3 regions of the Streptomyces sp. NPDC047072 genome follow, and region 2 is predicted to be linked to each of the others. Evidence: riboswitches for the same ligand, from Rfam matches in the RefSeq annotation. Region 2 holds a riboswitch; each other region holds the start of a gene.
The links. Region 2 has a riboswitch for cobalamin ahead of ABZ896_RS26415 (HoxN/HupN/NixA family nickel/cobalt transporter). Riboswitches for the same ligand answer to the same signal wherever they lie in the genome.
Positions count from the first base shown of each region.

Region 1: linked by a shared signal. The riboswitch ahead of ABZ896_RS01135 (prenyltransferase/squalene oxidase repeat-containing protein) and the one ahead of ABZ896_RS26415 (HoxN/HupN/NixA family nickel/cobalt transporter) in region 2 are both predicted to bind cobalamin.
Region 3: linked by a shared signal. The riboswitch ahead of ABZ896_RS32625 (cobalamin biosynthesis protein) and the one ahead of ABZ896_RS26415 (HoxN/HupN/NixA family nickel/cobalt transporter) in region 2 are both predicted to bind cobalamin.

Region 1 is NZ_JBEYVC010000002.1:40,328-45,181, forward strand. Features, by position in the region: gene ABZ896_RS01115 (aldehyde dehydrogenase) at 1-17, opposite strand, end outside; gene ABZ896_RS01120 (MBL fold metallo-hydrolase) at 193-1,218, shown strand; partial or broken gene ABZ896_RS01125 (SpoIIE family protein phosphatase) at 1,403-1,786, shown strand; gene ABZ896_RS01130 (hypothetical protein) at 1,809-2,117, opposite strand; cobalamin riboswitch at 2,091-2,218, shown strand; gene ABZ896_RS01135 (prenyltransferase/squalene oxidase repeat-containing protein) at 2,334-3,518, shown strand; gene ABZ896_RS01140 (SCO2322 family protein) at 3,515-4,132, shown strand; gene ABZ896_RS01145 (CbiQ family ECF transporter T component) at 4,125-4,854, shown strand, end outside.
Region 2 is NZ_JBEYVC010000067.1:28,377-33,230, reverse strand. Features, by position in the region: gene ABZ896_RS26425 (helix-turn-helix domain-containing protein) at 1-614, shown strand, start outside; gene ABZ896_RS26420 (hypothetical protein) at 703-1,194, shown strand; gene ABZ896_RS26415 (HoxN/HupN/NixA family nickel/cobalt transporter) at 1,181-2,266, opposite strand; cobalamin riboswitch at 2,293-2,489, opposite strand; gene ABZ896_RS26410 (DUF6882 domain-containing protein) at 2,829-3,305, shown strand; gene ABZ896_RS26405 (hypothetical protein) at 3,421-3,765, opposite strand; gene ABZ896_RS26400 (LAETG motif-containing sortase-dependent surface protein) at 4,123-4,854, opposite strand, start outside.
Region 3 is NZ_JBEYVC010000098.1:6,748-11,601, reverse strand. Features, by position in the region: gene ABZ896_RS32640 (lysozyme) at 1-155, shown strand, start outside; gene ABZ896_RS32635 (inorganic phosphate transporter) at 255-1,505, shown strand; gene ABZ896_RS32630 (hypothetical protein) at 1,525-1,746, shown strand; cobalamin riboswitch at 1,883-2,015, shown strand; gene ABZ896_RS32625 (cobalamin biosynthesis protein) at 2,052-3,002, shown strand; gene ABZ896_RS32620 (cobyric acid synthase) at 2,999-4,489, shown strand; gene cobN (cobaltochelatase subunit CobN) at 4,486-4,854, shown strand, end outside.

The sequences.
Region 1 (4,854 bases), on a different contig from region 2:
TCCGTGAGCTCGGCCATGGCGACTCCCGACTCTCTGACACTCCATCAGATACGGCCACTGATACCAGTTCTGCACAGAGGAGTCCACGGGCCGTACAGCACCGCTGTTGATAACCTCGGGCTCCCATCGAAACGCGTTCTAGTTATAGTGACTCTGGCCGGAGACGGCCGGAACACGGCGATGGGGGAGCTCATGGCGCAGGTGCACGCACACGGCGGGGGCGTCCGCTCGATCCAGGTGCCCATTCCCGACAACCCCCTCGGCCACACGCTCGTGTACGTCGTGGAGACGGATCGCGGACCGGTGCTGATCGACACGGGCTGGGACGACCCGGCCTCCTGGGACCTGCTCGTCGAGGGTCTGACGGCCTGCTCCACGTCCGTCGGCGAGATCCACGGCGTGGTCGTCACCCACCACCACCCCGACCACCACGGCCTGTCGGGCAAGGTCCGCGACGCCTCCGGTGCCTGGATCGCGATGCACGCGGCGGACACCGCGATCGTGCGCCGCTCCCGCGAGACCCGCCCGGAGCGCTGGTTCACCTACATGGCAGCCAAGTTGGAGGCCGCGGGCGCCCCCGAGGACCACATCGCCCCGCTCCGCAACGCCCGCCGCAGCACCCTGCCCGGCCTCTCCCCCGCCCTGCCGGACCACGAGATCGTCCCCGGTGAACTCCTCGACCTCCCCGGCCGCCGGCTCCGCGCGATCTGGACGCCGGGCCACACCCCCGGCCATGTCTGCCTGCACCTGGAGGAGGAGCACCCCGCCCAACTCCCGGGCCACGGGCGCCTGTTCTCCGGCGACCACCTGCTCCCCGAGATCACCCCGCACATCGGCCTGTACGAGGATCCGGACGACGCCACCGTCACCGACCCGCTCGGCGACTACCTCGACTCGTTGGAGCGCGTCGGCCGCCTCGCCCCCGCCGAGATCCTCCCGGCACACCAGCACGCCTTCACCGACGCGGCCGCCCGGGTACGGGAGTTGCTCGACCACCACGAGGAACGCCTCACCGGCCTGCGGGCGTTGCTCGCCGAGCCCCTCACCGCCTGGCAGCTCGCCGTGCGCATGGAGTGGAACCGGCCCTGGGACCAAATCCCCTACGGATCACGGAACATCGCGGTCTCCGAGGCCGAGGCACATCTGCGGCGGCTGGTGAAACTGGGCCGCGCGGAGGCGGTCGCGGGGAGCGAACCGGTGACGTACGTGGCGGTCTGACCGCCTGAAGACCTTCAACTCCCGGGATTCAGCGCGTAGTCCAGCCCCTCGTCGTACGACATCGCCAACCCCTCGGCGTACGCCTGCTCGTAGTCCCGGTCCCCGAGCCGCTCCCGCAGCAGCCGCTCGCGCTCACGCTGGGCGGCGCTGGGCGGGGCTCGCCGAGGTTCGCGAGGTGGTGCGGGTGAGCCAGGAGGCGCTTCTGCGGCCGATCTCCCGGGAGTTGGCCGGCACGCACGTCTGTACGCGCTACCACTGCGCGGCCCGTGAGTCGGCGGTCGGCGGCGGCCTGTACGACGTCGCGATCACCCCGTACGGCCCGCCACTGCTGGTCAGCGATGTCCGCGGGCACGGCCTGGAGGCGCTGCGGCTGACCGCGGCGACCCTGACCGGCTTCCGCGAACTCGCCTTCACCGCCCCCGACTTGCCCAAGACCGCCGCCCTGGACGGCCGGCTCGCCCCCGAGCTGGGCCCGGAGGACTTCGTCACCGCGGTGCTCGCCGAGTTCACCCCCGGCGAGGTCCGCCTGGTCAACTGCGGTCATCCCGCGCCGCTGCGAGCCGGCCGGCACGTCGAGTTCCTCGAACCGTTCACTCCGACCACGCCCCTCGGGCTCGGTCCGGGTGGGCCTCCAGCCGGGCGACCGGCCGCTCCTCTACACCGACGACCTCACCTAGGCCCGCTCCGCCGACGGCACGGCCTTCCCGCTCCTCCCCGAGGACGCCCCGCACACCCTCTACGACCGTGTCCTCGCCCACACCGACGGCCACCCCGCCGACGACCTCGCCCTGGTCCTGTGCCAGGCGGCCGAGGCGCTGGTCCCCGCGCTGCCCCGCCGACCCCTCACAGCTGCCTCTCAGCCGACTCCCTACGGGCGAGTAGAGTGACCGGGTCGTCATCACACCCGTACGGGGGAAAGCCGGTGCAAATCCGGCGCTGACCCGCAACCGTGAGCCGCTCTGGAGCGACGAGCCGGATTGCCCCGCACGGATCGTGACCGGCTCACGCGCATCGGCACCCGGCCGGTGTGCGGCACCGTCGAGGGATACGGAGCCGAGCCGCCCGGGGTCCTCCCGTGCTGCCCGGCTTCTTCAGGGAGAGGGCATCCGCCGATCATGAACGTCCGCCGCAGCGCCGCGGTCCTGGCCGCCACCGTCGTGATCGGCACGGCCGCGCCCGCGCTCGCCGCCCCGTCGCCGTCCCCCTTCGTCCCCGCCGGGCTCTACGGCAGCACGGACCCCACGTACGACGGCGTCTGGCGCCAGTCCCTCGCGCTGATCGCCCAGCACCGGGCGGGTGTGCGGCCCGCCGCCTCCGCGACCGACTGGCTCGTGGGCCAGCAGTGCGCGAACGGCGCCTTCGCGGCGTACCGCGCGGATCCGGCCAAGGCCTGCGACGCCAAGGTCATGGTCGACACCAACAGCACGGCGGCCGCCGTACAGGCCCTCTCCGCGCTCGGCGGCCACGCGTCCGCGACCGGAAAGGCGGTGGCCTGGCTGAAGTCCGTGCAGAACAAGGACGGCGGCTGGGGATACCTGCCCGGCGGGGCGAGCGACGCCAACTCGACGTCCGTGGTGATCGGTGCGCTGGGCGACGGCGCCGGGAAGGTCCTCAAGGACGGCAAGTCGCCCTACGACGCCCTGCTCGCGCTCTCCCTGCCGTGTGCGGACGGGGGCGCCTTCGCCTACCAGCCGGACAAGAAGGGGAAGTTGACGGCCAACGCGGACGCGACGGCCGCGGCGGTCGTCGGCGCGGCGGGCCTCGGCATGGCGACGGCGAAGGCGGGCGACGGGGCTACGGTCACCTGCACGGACGCGGCCACTCCAGAGGGGGCCGCTGCCAATGGCGCCGCGTACCTCGCCGAAGCCGTCGCGAAGAACGGCCACCTCACCTCCGTCCTCCCCGGCTCCGAGAACCAGCCCGACTACGGCAACACGGCCGACGCGGTCGTCGCCCTCGCTGTGCAGGGCGGCACCGAGGCGGCCCGGAAGCCGCTGGCCTGGCTGGAGAAGAACTCCGCGAAGTGGGCCGCGCAGAGCGGCCCGGCGGCGTACGCCCAGCTGATCCTCGCGGCGCAGGCGGGTGGCGCGGATCCGCGGGACTTCGGCGGTACGGATCTGGTGAAGCGGCTGAACGCGACGGGACCGGCACCCCGGGAAGCGGCGAAGCCTCAGGCGGAGAAGGCGGAGAAGAAGAACGAGGACGGCGTCAATGTCTGGTGGATGATCGGCGTCGGCCTGGTCGCGGGCATCGGCGTCGGGTTCCTCTTCACCGGCCGCAACAAGGGCAAGCAGCAGTGACGGTCCGCCGTACGACCGCAACTCTGCTGCTGGCGCTGCTCGTCGGTGCCGTCTGCGCGGCCCCCGCCCAGGCCGCCGGCTACCGCTACTGGTCCTTCTGGGACCGTACGGCCACGACATGGACGTACGCCACGCAGGGCCCCTCCACCGCGATCCCCTCCGACGGAGACGTCCAGGGCTTCCGGTTCACGGTGAGCGAGGACTCGTCGGACGCGACGAAACCGCGCGGCGAGACGTCGTTCACGAAGATCTGCGGGAGCGCGGAGGCGCCGGACGGCCGTAAACGAGTCGCCCTGGTCCTCGACTTCGGCACGGCGGCGGACGCCCCGGCGGGCGAGAAACCACCGGCCGCCCGTACGGAGTGCGCGGTGGTCCCGGAGGACGCGACGACGGCGGAGGCCCTGGCGGCGGTGGCCAAACCCCTGCGCTACAACACGAACGCGCTGCTGTGCGCGATCGCGGGCTACCCGAGGGCGGGGTGCGGGGAGCAGGTGACGGCGGAGAAGAAGCAGTCGGACGGGGGCCCTTCGGTGGGCCTGTTCGCAGGCGCGGCGGCGGTGGCGGTCCTGGGCGCGGCGGCGGTGTGGCAGGCCCGACGGCGCCGTCATGTCTGAGCATCAGCTGCCCCTGCACCCCGGCGCCTGGTGGCTCTGGTCTCTCGCCCTCGCCACCGCCGCCACCCGCACCACCAACCCCCTCCTCCTCGCCCTCCTGGTCGTGGTCACCGCCTACGTCGTGGCGACCTGCCGCGCCCCCACCCCCTGGTCCCGCTCCTACGCCGCCTTCGCGAAACTCGCCCTCACCGTTCTCCTCCTCCGCCTCGCCTTCGCCGTCCTCCTCGGCTCCCCGCTCCCCGGCACCCATGTGATCGTCACGCTCCCCCAACTCCCCCTCCCCGACTGGGCCCAGGGCATCCGCCTCGGCGGCAGGGTCACCCTCGAAACCCTCCTCTTCGCGTTCTACGACGCCCTGCGCCTCGCCACGCTCCTCGTCTGCGTCGGCGCGGCGAACGCCCTCGCCAACCCGAGCCGTCTCCTCAAGTCCCTGCCCGGCGCGCTGTACGAGATGGGCGTGGCGGTGGTCGTCGCGCTCACCTTCGCGCCGAACCTCGTCGCCGACGTCCACCGCCTGCGCGCCGCCCGCCGCCTGCGGGGCCGCCCCGACACGGGTCTGCGCGGCCTCCTCCAGGTGGGCCTGCCCGTGCTGGAGGGCGCCCTGGAACGCTCCGTCGCCCTCGCCGCCGCGATGGACGCGCGCGGCTACGGCCGTACCGCCGACGTCCCGCCACGAGTCCGCCGTACGACGACCGCGCTCACCGTCGGCGGCCTGCTCGGCG
Region 2 (4,854 bases):
AACCCGCCGCGCTGCACCGGCTCGGCGCGGCCCTGCGCGGCTACCACCGGCACGCGCTCGCCCCCTTCTGGCCGCACATCCGCGCCCAGGTGGACGCCGACCGGGCCGTGCGCAGCCGCGCGGTCCTCGAGGGCGGCACCGACGCGCTCCTCGCAAGCCTCACGCCCGTACTGCGGTGGCGGCCACCGGTGTTGGAGGCCGACTACCCCGTCGACCGTGAACTGCGGCTCGGCGGGCGGGGGTTGCTGCTCCAGCCGTCGGTGTTCTGCGTCCGCAGACCCCTCACGCTCGCCGCCCCCGAACTGCCCCCGGTCCTCGTCTACCCCGTACAGCCCGCCCCCGGTTGGACCCGCCCGCCCGGCCGCCCCGGATCCGGCCACGGCCTCGCCGCGCTCATCGGCCGTACCCGCGCCGCCGTACTGGAGGACGTCGTCACCGGCCGCACCACCGGCGAACTCGCCCTGCGCCTGGGCATATCCTCCGCCGCGGTGAGCCAGCACACGGCCGTACTGCGCCGGGCGGGGCTGCTGGTGAGCGTGCGCCGGGGCCGGCACATGCTGCACACGGTCACGCCCGTGGGGCTCACCCTGCTCGAAGCGTCGGCGTCCGTTTAAGGCAGGGCTTCAGGGTGTGGCGGTGGCGAGCGGGACGCGGCGAGCCTGGGGCGACGAACGGCTCGTTCCCACAGGGGGTTTGACACACATGCGCGACTCACGACGTACGCTGCTCGCCGGTCTCGGAGCTCTGGCGCTGTCGCTGGCGGCACTCTGCACCGCCGGCCCGGCGGGCGCGGCCCCGGCCGACCGGGACCTCGGCCAGGTACTGACCATGCCGGCCGCGCCGTCCGCCGCCGAACTGCCCGCGGGGGCCGCCGCGGAGCCGCCCACCGCCTGGCCGAAGCCCGCCGGCATCACGCACATCGCCGCCCGCGAGTCCATCACCTGCGCGAGCGGCAACCTGTGCGCCGCCGTCTGGGACGCGACGCAGGGCGACTACGTCGTCTACTCCTTCTACTACTGCGACACCTACACCCTCTCCAACTGGGTGGGCACGGGCTCGTACCGCAACAACCAGACGGGTGGGGTGACGGCGTACTTCTACGGTCAGAACGGCCAGACGGTCACGCCGGTGGGCCCGGGCGGCAGCAGCAACTCCTACAACTGGGGCCCGATCTGGTCGATCAAGAACTGCTGACGCTCCAGCGCTGTTCCACCTTCGCCAGCCGCCAGTAGGCGATCGCCGCCGCCCACACCACCACGAACAGACCGACGATGACGTAGCCGACGTTGTCGAGGCTGATGTCGGCGATCCAGGTGGTGAGGGCGTCGGTGAGGGCGAGCTTGTCGTGGAGGACGCCGACGAGTTCGATCGTGCCGATGAAGAACGCGACGGCGATGGACAGCCCGGTGATGGCGAGGTTGTAGAACACCTTGCGCACGGGGTTGGAGAAGGCCCACTGGTAGGCGAAGTTCATGAACGTGCCGTCGAGCGTGTCGAACAGGCTCATCCCGGCGGCGAAGAGGAGCGGCAGGCAGAGGATCGCGTACCAGGGCAGCCCGGCGGCCGCACCCGACCCGGCCATCACCATGAGGGTGACCTCGGTGGCGGTGTCGAACCCGAGCCCGAAGAGAAACCCGAGGGGGTACATCTGCCCCGGCCGGGTGATGGACTTGGTGAGCCGCCCGAGGATCCGGTTCATGAACCCCCGCGAATCCAGATGGGATTCAAGCTCCTTCTCGTCGTACGATCCCGCCCGCATCGCCCGGAACACCTTCAGGATGCCCACCAGGGCAACGAGGTTGAGGGCGGCGATGAGATAGAGAAAGGTCCCGGAGATCGTCGTACCGAGAAAACCGAGCACCTGGTGGGTACCGGACCCCTCGTTCATCACGCGCCCGGCCAACTGAGTACCGCCGGCGATGAGCAGCGCCAGCAGCACGACGACACTGGAGTGCCCCAGCGCAAACCAGAACCCCACGGACACGGGCCGCTTGCCGTCGGCCATCAGCTTCCGGGTGGTGTTGTCGATAGCGGCGATGTGATCGGCGTCGAAGGCATGCCGCATACCGAGGGTGTAGGCGGTCACACCGAGCCCGACGCCGAAGGCTTTGGTCCCGATCTCGTAGTGCGCAGGCACGACGAGCAGAAAGAGAATCCCGAACGCGACGACGTGGAGGACGGCGATCACGGCCATGAGGAGGGCAGTCTTGATGGTGTCCTCACGCCGCCAACGAAAGCTGTTCTGGGCCATGGCAGGCTCGGTCATACGGTCAGCTCCAGCACCTCGTGGATCAGTTCCTGACGTGCCGCGGCCGGTCTCCTGGCTTACGGGTACGTACGCCTACCGCTCCTGCCTTCCCAACCGCCGCACGACGGTCAGTGGCTGTCCCCCGGCGAGGGGACACGGAACGGGAACTCCCCGATCTCAGTGGCGAGGGCCGCTCCGGACTTCCACCGGATTCCCGAACACCACGGCGTGCTCACAGTAGGTGGGGAGGTGGGGGTGTGCATAGCTGGGGATCTGCGTAGGTATGGAAGATCACATCGGTCTGGAGGGGGTTCGGAGGGGGCTCGGGGCGGGCCTTCGAGGTTGAGCGGGCCAGGCATCGAGAGATTGGCGCATTTGTCCCACCCCCGCCCGGAACGAACCTGGTCGCATGCCCTGGAGCCCGGGACAAAGTCACCAATCATCCCCGGTCGCAGGTGCTGCTGCTCTGACTCCCTGCACGCGCACCGCTTACGGTCCTGTGTCGCACAGGCTGGCGGATGATCACCTAGTTCCCAGCTGGTCAGCTGAGGGGGACCGCCCGTCCGGTTAAGTTCGCAGCATGAGTTTGTTGCTGCAGGGGGAGGACATGATTGATCAGCTCGCCCGTGCTCACATGTCCTGGGGGCTGGGATCGGCGGATCGCTGGGGACTGGATCAGACAACTGGCCTTGTCACCTGGACCTTCCCCGACAAGACAGCGACGGCGCCTGCTCAGGTGCTCGGCAGTTTCAGTCCCTCGTCGGGCTCGTGGGTGTGGGCATGGGCGAACAAGAGCATCCTGCCTGAACTGAGCCACGACGCCCGGAGGGTTCGGGACTGGGCCGAGGCCCATGGGCATCAGGCTCTGGCAGAGCCGCAGATCGATGCTGACGAGCAAGTGGCGGCGACGTTCACGGCGTTGGCCGTGAGGGTCACGGAGGCGACCGGCTTTTACCGGGGTTCCGGAGGCAACGCCATGGTGATGATTACTTTCGGGCCGGTCACCTTGGCCATGGCAGACGGCAGCACGTCCACGTTCGACATCAATATCAACTAGCGAGCACCCGCTGCCGCTTGTTGGGCCGGTAGCCTGGGCCGTTCATGATGGCCTGGTGGCTGGTGTTGATCAGCCGGTCCAGGAGTGGGCACGCGCGCCGTCAGGAGGTGACGGGCTACCGGCTGAGGAAGTAGATGCCGACGGCAACCGCGCCGCTGCCCGCGAGGATCTGCAGGAGCCCGATCGTCTTGAGGAGCAACACCCCTGCGGTAGGGCCGCCGTAGATGCGGGGCGGTTTCTTCTGTTGCGTGCTCATTGCCCTCGCGTAAAAGCGCGACGCCGCCTTCTTGTAGTCGGTGGCGATGACGGCCCCTCCGCACAGCAGGCCGACTCCCACAACGATGAAGAAGACAGCACCGCCCGTTCCCGGAGCGGCACTTGCCGGAGCGGATCCAGCAAGGTCAGCGGTGTTGATCACACCGATCATCGTGGGGTGGCACGACGAACCGGTCAGCGTCATGACAGAGGCCGGTACAGACAGTGACGCGATCTTTACTCACATCCCAAGTTGAGGCTGATGACGAGTGTGATCGCGGGGTAATGGTTCCTGGGCCTCGACCTCTTCGTCTGGGGCATCCCGGCGCCACCGGGGACGCGGCTCTTTCGGGTGGAGACGTCCCTCACCGGCACCGCCCTTCGCGTGGCCGTCACCTGTCCGCGAGGTGAGCGACTTCCGGATGTTGGCCGGGGGTTGGGCCAGATTCGCGCCGCCCGGGACCGTCGGCCAGGCGCAACGCGCAAGGGGCCACCCGCGCCATGAACGGCGGGTGGCCCCACGTCGGTGATCCTTCACCGACTTCTCACGCGTGCGCGTGCGTCAGGAGCGTGCGGCCTTGCGGCGGCGGGAGGCGAAGACGATGCCCACGCCACCGAGGAGGAGGACCGCCGCGCCGCCCGCGATCAGCGGGGTGTTGCTGCTGGCGCCCGTCTCCGCGAGGTTGTCGCCGCCGCCGTTCGGGGTCGCGGCCGGAGCCGTCGTGGACTCCGAGGCGGAGGGGGTCGGGGTGGACGTGGAGGGAGTCTCCGAGGCCGGGGGCGTGGACTCGGACGCCGGCGGCGTCGACTCCGAGGCCGGCGGGGTGGACTCCGACGCCGGGGGCGTCGACTCCGACGCGGGCGGGGTCGACGGCGGGGCGGACGGCGTGGTCGTGCAGTCCTTCGTGCCGCCGTTCCAGGCCGCGATCAGCTTGTCCTTGATGACCGGGCGGTCCGGGCCCTTGGGCAGCTCGCCGTGCTCGAAGCCGTCCTTCGCGTCCAGCTTGCCGTCGTACTTCACGGCGCCGTGGTACAGGTCGACCTGCGCGTAGCAGCCCACGTCGGGGATCGAGATGTCGAGCGTGTCCGTCTTGCCGTGCTTGACGGTCACCGTGTCGAAGTCGTGGAAGACCTGCTCGCCGGAGGTCGCGAACGTCGGGCCGTGCGCGAGGTAGGAGGCGAGGGAGGCCGTGCAGGTGGTCGCGTCGCCCGCGGTACGCACCGTGACGTGGACCTTGCCGTCGTCGGTCGGCTTGAGGTTCTGGTCGTCGACCTTGACGGAGGCGTAGAAGTT
Region 3 (4,854 bases), on a different contig from region 2:
TGGCCCGCTACAACGCGGCGGACGCGGGAGCGCTGCCCGCGGGATGGTCGTACTGGACGATCTGGCAGTACGACAACAGCGGCAGCCTGCCGGGCGACCAGAACCTCTTCAACGGGTCGGCGAGTCAGCTGAAGCGGTTCGCGAGGGGAACATAGCCTCTTCTGGACACCGTGCGGACCGCCCCAGTTCATCTTCCGTTTACCCAGGTTACTTACGGTCGTCCGACCAATGACTTCAAAAGAATGCCTGGGTAAATGGAAAACTTCTCGCTGATCCTCGCGATTGTGGTGGTAACTGCACTCGCGTTCGATTTCACGAACGGTTTCCACGACACCGCCAACGCGATGGCCACCACCATCTCGACCGGCGCACTCAAGCCCAAGGTCGCGGTGGCCATGTCCGCCGTGCTCAACCTGGTGGGCGCCTTCCTCTCGGTGGAGGTCGCCAACACGATCTCCAAGGGTCTCGTCGACGAGACCGGCATCCGTCCCGAGGTCATCTTCGCCGCCCTGGTCGGCGCGATCCTCTGGAATCTGCTGACCTGGCTGGTGGGCCTGCCCTCCAGCTCGTCGCACGCCCTGATGGGCGGTCTGATCGGCGCCACCATCGCCTCGGCGGGCATGGGCGCGGTCCACGGTGACGTGCTGGTCACCAAGGTCCTGATCCCGGCCATCGCGGCCCCGATCGTGGCGGGCGTCGCCGCCATGCTGGCGACCCGCCTGTCCTACTCGCTCGGCAAGAAGGCCGACGGCAGGGCCGCCGCGAAGGGCTTCCGCGCGGGCCAGATCGCCTCCGCCGGCCTGGTCTCCCTCGCCCACGGCACCAACGACGCCCAGAAGACGATGGGCATCATCACCCTCGCCCTGGTCGCCGGCGGCGCCGTCGCCCCCGACTCCGACCCGCCCACCTGGGTCATCCTCTCCGCGGGTCTGGCCATCGCGCTCGGCACCTACCTCGGCGGCTGGCGCATCATCCGCACGATGGGCAAGGGCCTGACCGACCTCCAGCCGCAGCAGGGCTTCGCCGCCCAGACCAGCGCGGCCACGGTCATCCTGGCCTCCTCGCACCTCGGCTTCTCCCTCTCCACCACCCACTCCGTCTCCGGTTCGGTGATGGGCGCGGGCCTGGGCCGCAAGGGCGGCGTGGTCCGCTGGTCCACGGCCACCCGGATGTTCGTGGCCTGGGGGCTGACGCTCCCGGCGGCGGCCCTGGTGGGCGCGCTGGCCGAGTCCGTGTGCGACCTCGGCGACTGGGGCACCGCGGTGGTGGCGGTCTTCCTGATCGCGTCCAGCGCGGCGATCTGGAAGATCTCGCGCCGCGAGGTCGTGGACGCGTCCAACGTCAACGAGACCGAGGAGCCGCCCGGTGTGGTGACCACGGCGATCGCCGCGGTGACGCCGCCGCCGGCCGGAACGGTGAGCGAGAGCCTCACGGCCACGATCGCCTCCCCGGTCGCCACGTCCGCCACCGCCACGGACCCGGCCACCCCGCCGGCCGCCGTCTGAGCCCCAAGGAACCAACACCATGAAGATCGACTGGGAAGCCCTCGGCTCCGTCTTCGGCGTCAGCCTCGTGGTCACCGTGGGCCTGGTGGCCCTGTTCACCCTCGGCATCATGGGCCTGTCCCGCCAGGAGCGCGCCCAGACCGAGGGCGGCTCCGCGCCCCTCGCGGTCACCGGCGCCTACGCCTGCTTCGCCGCGTGCGCGGCGGCGGTGGCGTACGGGATTTCGCTGATCGTGGCCTGACGGCCACACGCGCACCACGGGGTGCGGGACGGATCACCGTCCCGCACCCCTTTTTTCGTGGCCCCGGGAACAGTCCCCGTGTGGGGTTCTGCACACTCCTCCATCGCAGGTCAACAGCAAGTTGACTGCCCTTCCAACACCGTGGTGGACTGCCGGGGCCATGTACGACGGCAGGAGAGGAAGCCGGTGTGAGTCCGGCGCGGTCCCGCCACTGTGACCGGGGTAGGTAGCCCCGGGAGCCAGGAACTCTCGTCGTCGGTCTCGTCGAACCAGGGCGTGGACACCCTGAGTGAGGACATAACGCGATGCCCGCCTGCCCTGATCGCGTCTTCGCGTACGGCGCCGCCGCCGGACTTCTGGGGGACCTGCTGCTCGGCGATCCGCGTCGGGGGCATCCGGTCGCCGCGTTCGGGCGGGCCGCCGGGGCCGTGGAGCGGGCGCTGTGGCGGGATCACCGGGGGCGGGGCGCGGTGCACACCGCCGTGTGTGTCGGGGGTGCCGTCGCCCTCGGTGCGCTGGCCCAGCGTGTCGTACGACCGTCCCGTACCGCTTCCGTCGCGCTGACCGCCGCCGCCACCTGGGCCGTTGTCGGGGGCACGTCCCTCGCGCGCGAGGCCCGGAGCATCGGGCGCGCTCTGGACGAAGGGGATGTGGAGGCCGCGCGGGAGCGGCTGCCGCATCTGTGCGGGCGGGATCCGCAGGCGCTCGACGCCGACGGGATCGCCCGGGCCGTCGTCGAGTCCGTCGCCGAGAACACCTCCGACGCCGTCGTGGGGGCGCTCGTGTGGGGTGCGGTCGGCGGGGTGCCGGGGCTGCTCGGGTTCCGGGCCGTCAACACGCTGGACGCCATGGTGGGCCACAGGTCGGCCCGGTACCGGCGGTTCGGGTGGGCCTCCGCCCGGCTCGACGACCTCGCCGGGTGGCCGGGGGCGCGGCTGACCGCCGTACTCGCGACGGTGGCCGGGGGTGATCCGCGGGGTGCCGTGCGGGCGTGGCGGGAGGATGCCGGCAAGCATCCGAGCCCCAACGCCGGGCCTGTGGAGGCGTCCTTCGCGGGGGCGCTCGGGGTGCGGCTCGGGGGGACGTTGTCCTACGCGGGGCGGGTCGAGCACCGGCCCGTGCTGAATCGGGAGGGGCGCGCCGTGGCCTCGTACGACATCGAGCGTGCCGTACGGCTGTCGCGGCGCGTCGGTCTGCTCGCGCTCGGTGCCGGTGCGGTCGCCGCGCGGCTGATCCGGAAGGGACGTACGGCATGAGCGGGGGGCTTCTCGTCGCCGGGACCACCTCGGACGCCGGCAAGAGTGTCGTCACGGCCGGGATCTGCCGGTGGCTGGTGCGGCAGGGGGTCAAGGTCGCGCCGTTCAAGGCGCAGAACATGTCCCTCAACTCCTTTGTCACCAAGGAGGGTGCGGAGATCGGGCGGGCGCAGGCCATGCAGGCGCAGGCCTGCCGGGTCGAGCCGACCGCGCTGATGAATCCCGTGCTGCTCAAGCCCGGTGGGGAACAGAGCAGTCAGGTCGTGCTGCTCGGGAAGCCGGTCGGGGAGTTGAGCGCTCGTGGGTATCACGGGGGCCGGCAGCAGAAGTTGCTCGGGACCGTGCTCGACTGTCTCGCCGAACTGCGGGGCACGTATGACGCGGTGATCTGTGAGGGGGCGGGGAGTCCGGCGGAGATCAACCTGCGGCGGACCGACATCGTGAACATGGGGATCGCCCGGAACGCCGGGCTGCCCGTGCTGGTCGTCGGGGACATCGACCGGGGCGGTGTCTTCGCCTCGTTCTTCGGGACCGTCGCGCTGCTCAGCCCCGAGGACCAAGCGCTTGTCGCCGGGTTCCTCGTCAACAAGTTCCGGGGGGATGTCAGTCTCCTGGAACCCGGGCTGGACATGCTCCACGGGCTCACCGGGCGGTCCACGTACGGCGTGCTGCCCTTCCGGCACGGGCTCGGGATCGACGAGGAGGACGGAATGGGGGTCCGGAACACCCGAGCCTCCGCCCCGGTGGGCGAGGACGTGCTGCGGGTGGCCGTGTGCGCGGTTCCGCTCATGTCGAACTTCACCGATACCGACGCCCTCGCCGCCGAACCCGGTGTCGTGGTGCGGTTCGTGGACCGGGCGGAGGAGCTGGCCGACGCCGACCTCGTCGTCATCCCGGGGACCCGGGGGACGGTCCGCGCGCTGGAGTGGCTGCGCGAGCGGGGGCTGGCGGAGGCGCTCGTCCGAAGGGCCGCGGAGGGGCGTCCGGTGCTCGGTATCTGCGGCGGGTTCCAGATCCTCGGCGAGCACATCGAGGACGAGGTCGAGTCGCGCGTCGGCGCCGTCGACGGCCTCGGTGTCCTGCCCGTCCGCGTGCGGTTCGCGCGGGAGAAGACCCTCACCCGGCCCGTGGGCGAGGCCCTCGGGGAACGGGTCGAGGGGTACGAGATCCATCACGGGGTCGCCCAAGTAGCCGGCGGAGACGCCTTCTTGGACGGCTGCCGGGTCGGCCAGACCTGGGGCACGCATTGGCACGGCTCCCTGGAGTCGGACGGCTTCCGGCGGGCCTTTTTGCGCGAGGTGGCGGCCGCCGCGGGCCGCCGGTTCGTGCCGGCCCCCGACACCTCGTTCGCCGCGCTGCGCGAGGAGCAGCTCGACCGGCTCGGCGACCTGATCGAACAGCACGCGGACACGGACGCGCTGTGGCGGCTCATCGAGTCCGGCGCGCCGCAAGGACTGCCTTTCATTCCACCGGGAGCGCCCGCATGAGCACTGTGTTGTTGTTGTCGACCGCCGACACGGACCTGCTGGCGGCGCGGGCCGCCACGGACGCGTCCTACCGGATCGGCAACCCGACGCGCGTCGACGTCACGGCCGATCTGCCCGCGCTGGTCGAGGGCGCGGACATCGCCGTCGTACGGCTGCTCGGCGGCAAGCGAGCCTGGGAGGACGGGCTGGCCGCGCTGAAGGCGTCCGGGATCCCGACCGTGCTGCTGGGCGGGGAGTCGGTGCCGGACGCCGAGTTGATGGCAGAGTCGTCGGTGCCGGCCGGTGTGGTGGCGGAGGCGCTGCGGTACCTCGTCGAGGGCGGGCCCGCGAACCTGGTGGAGCTCGCGCGGTTCCTGTCCGACACC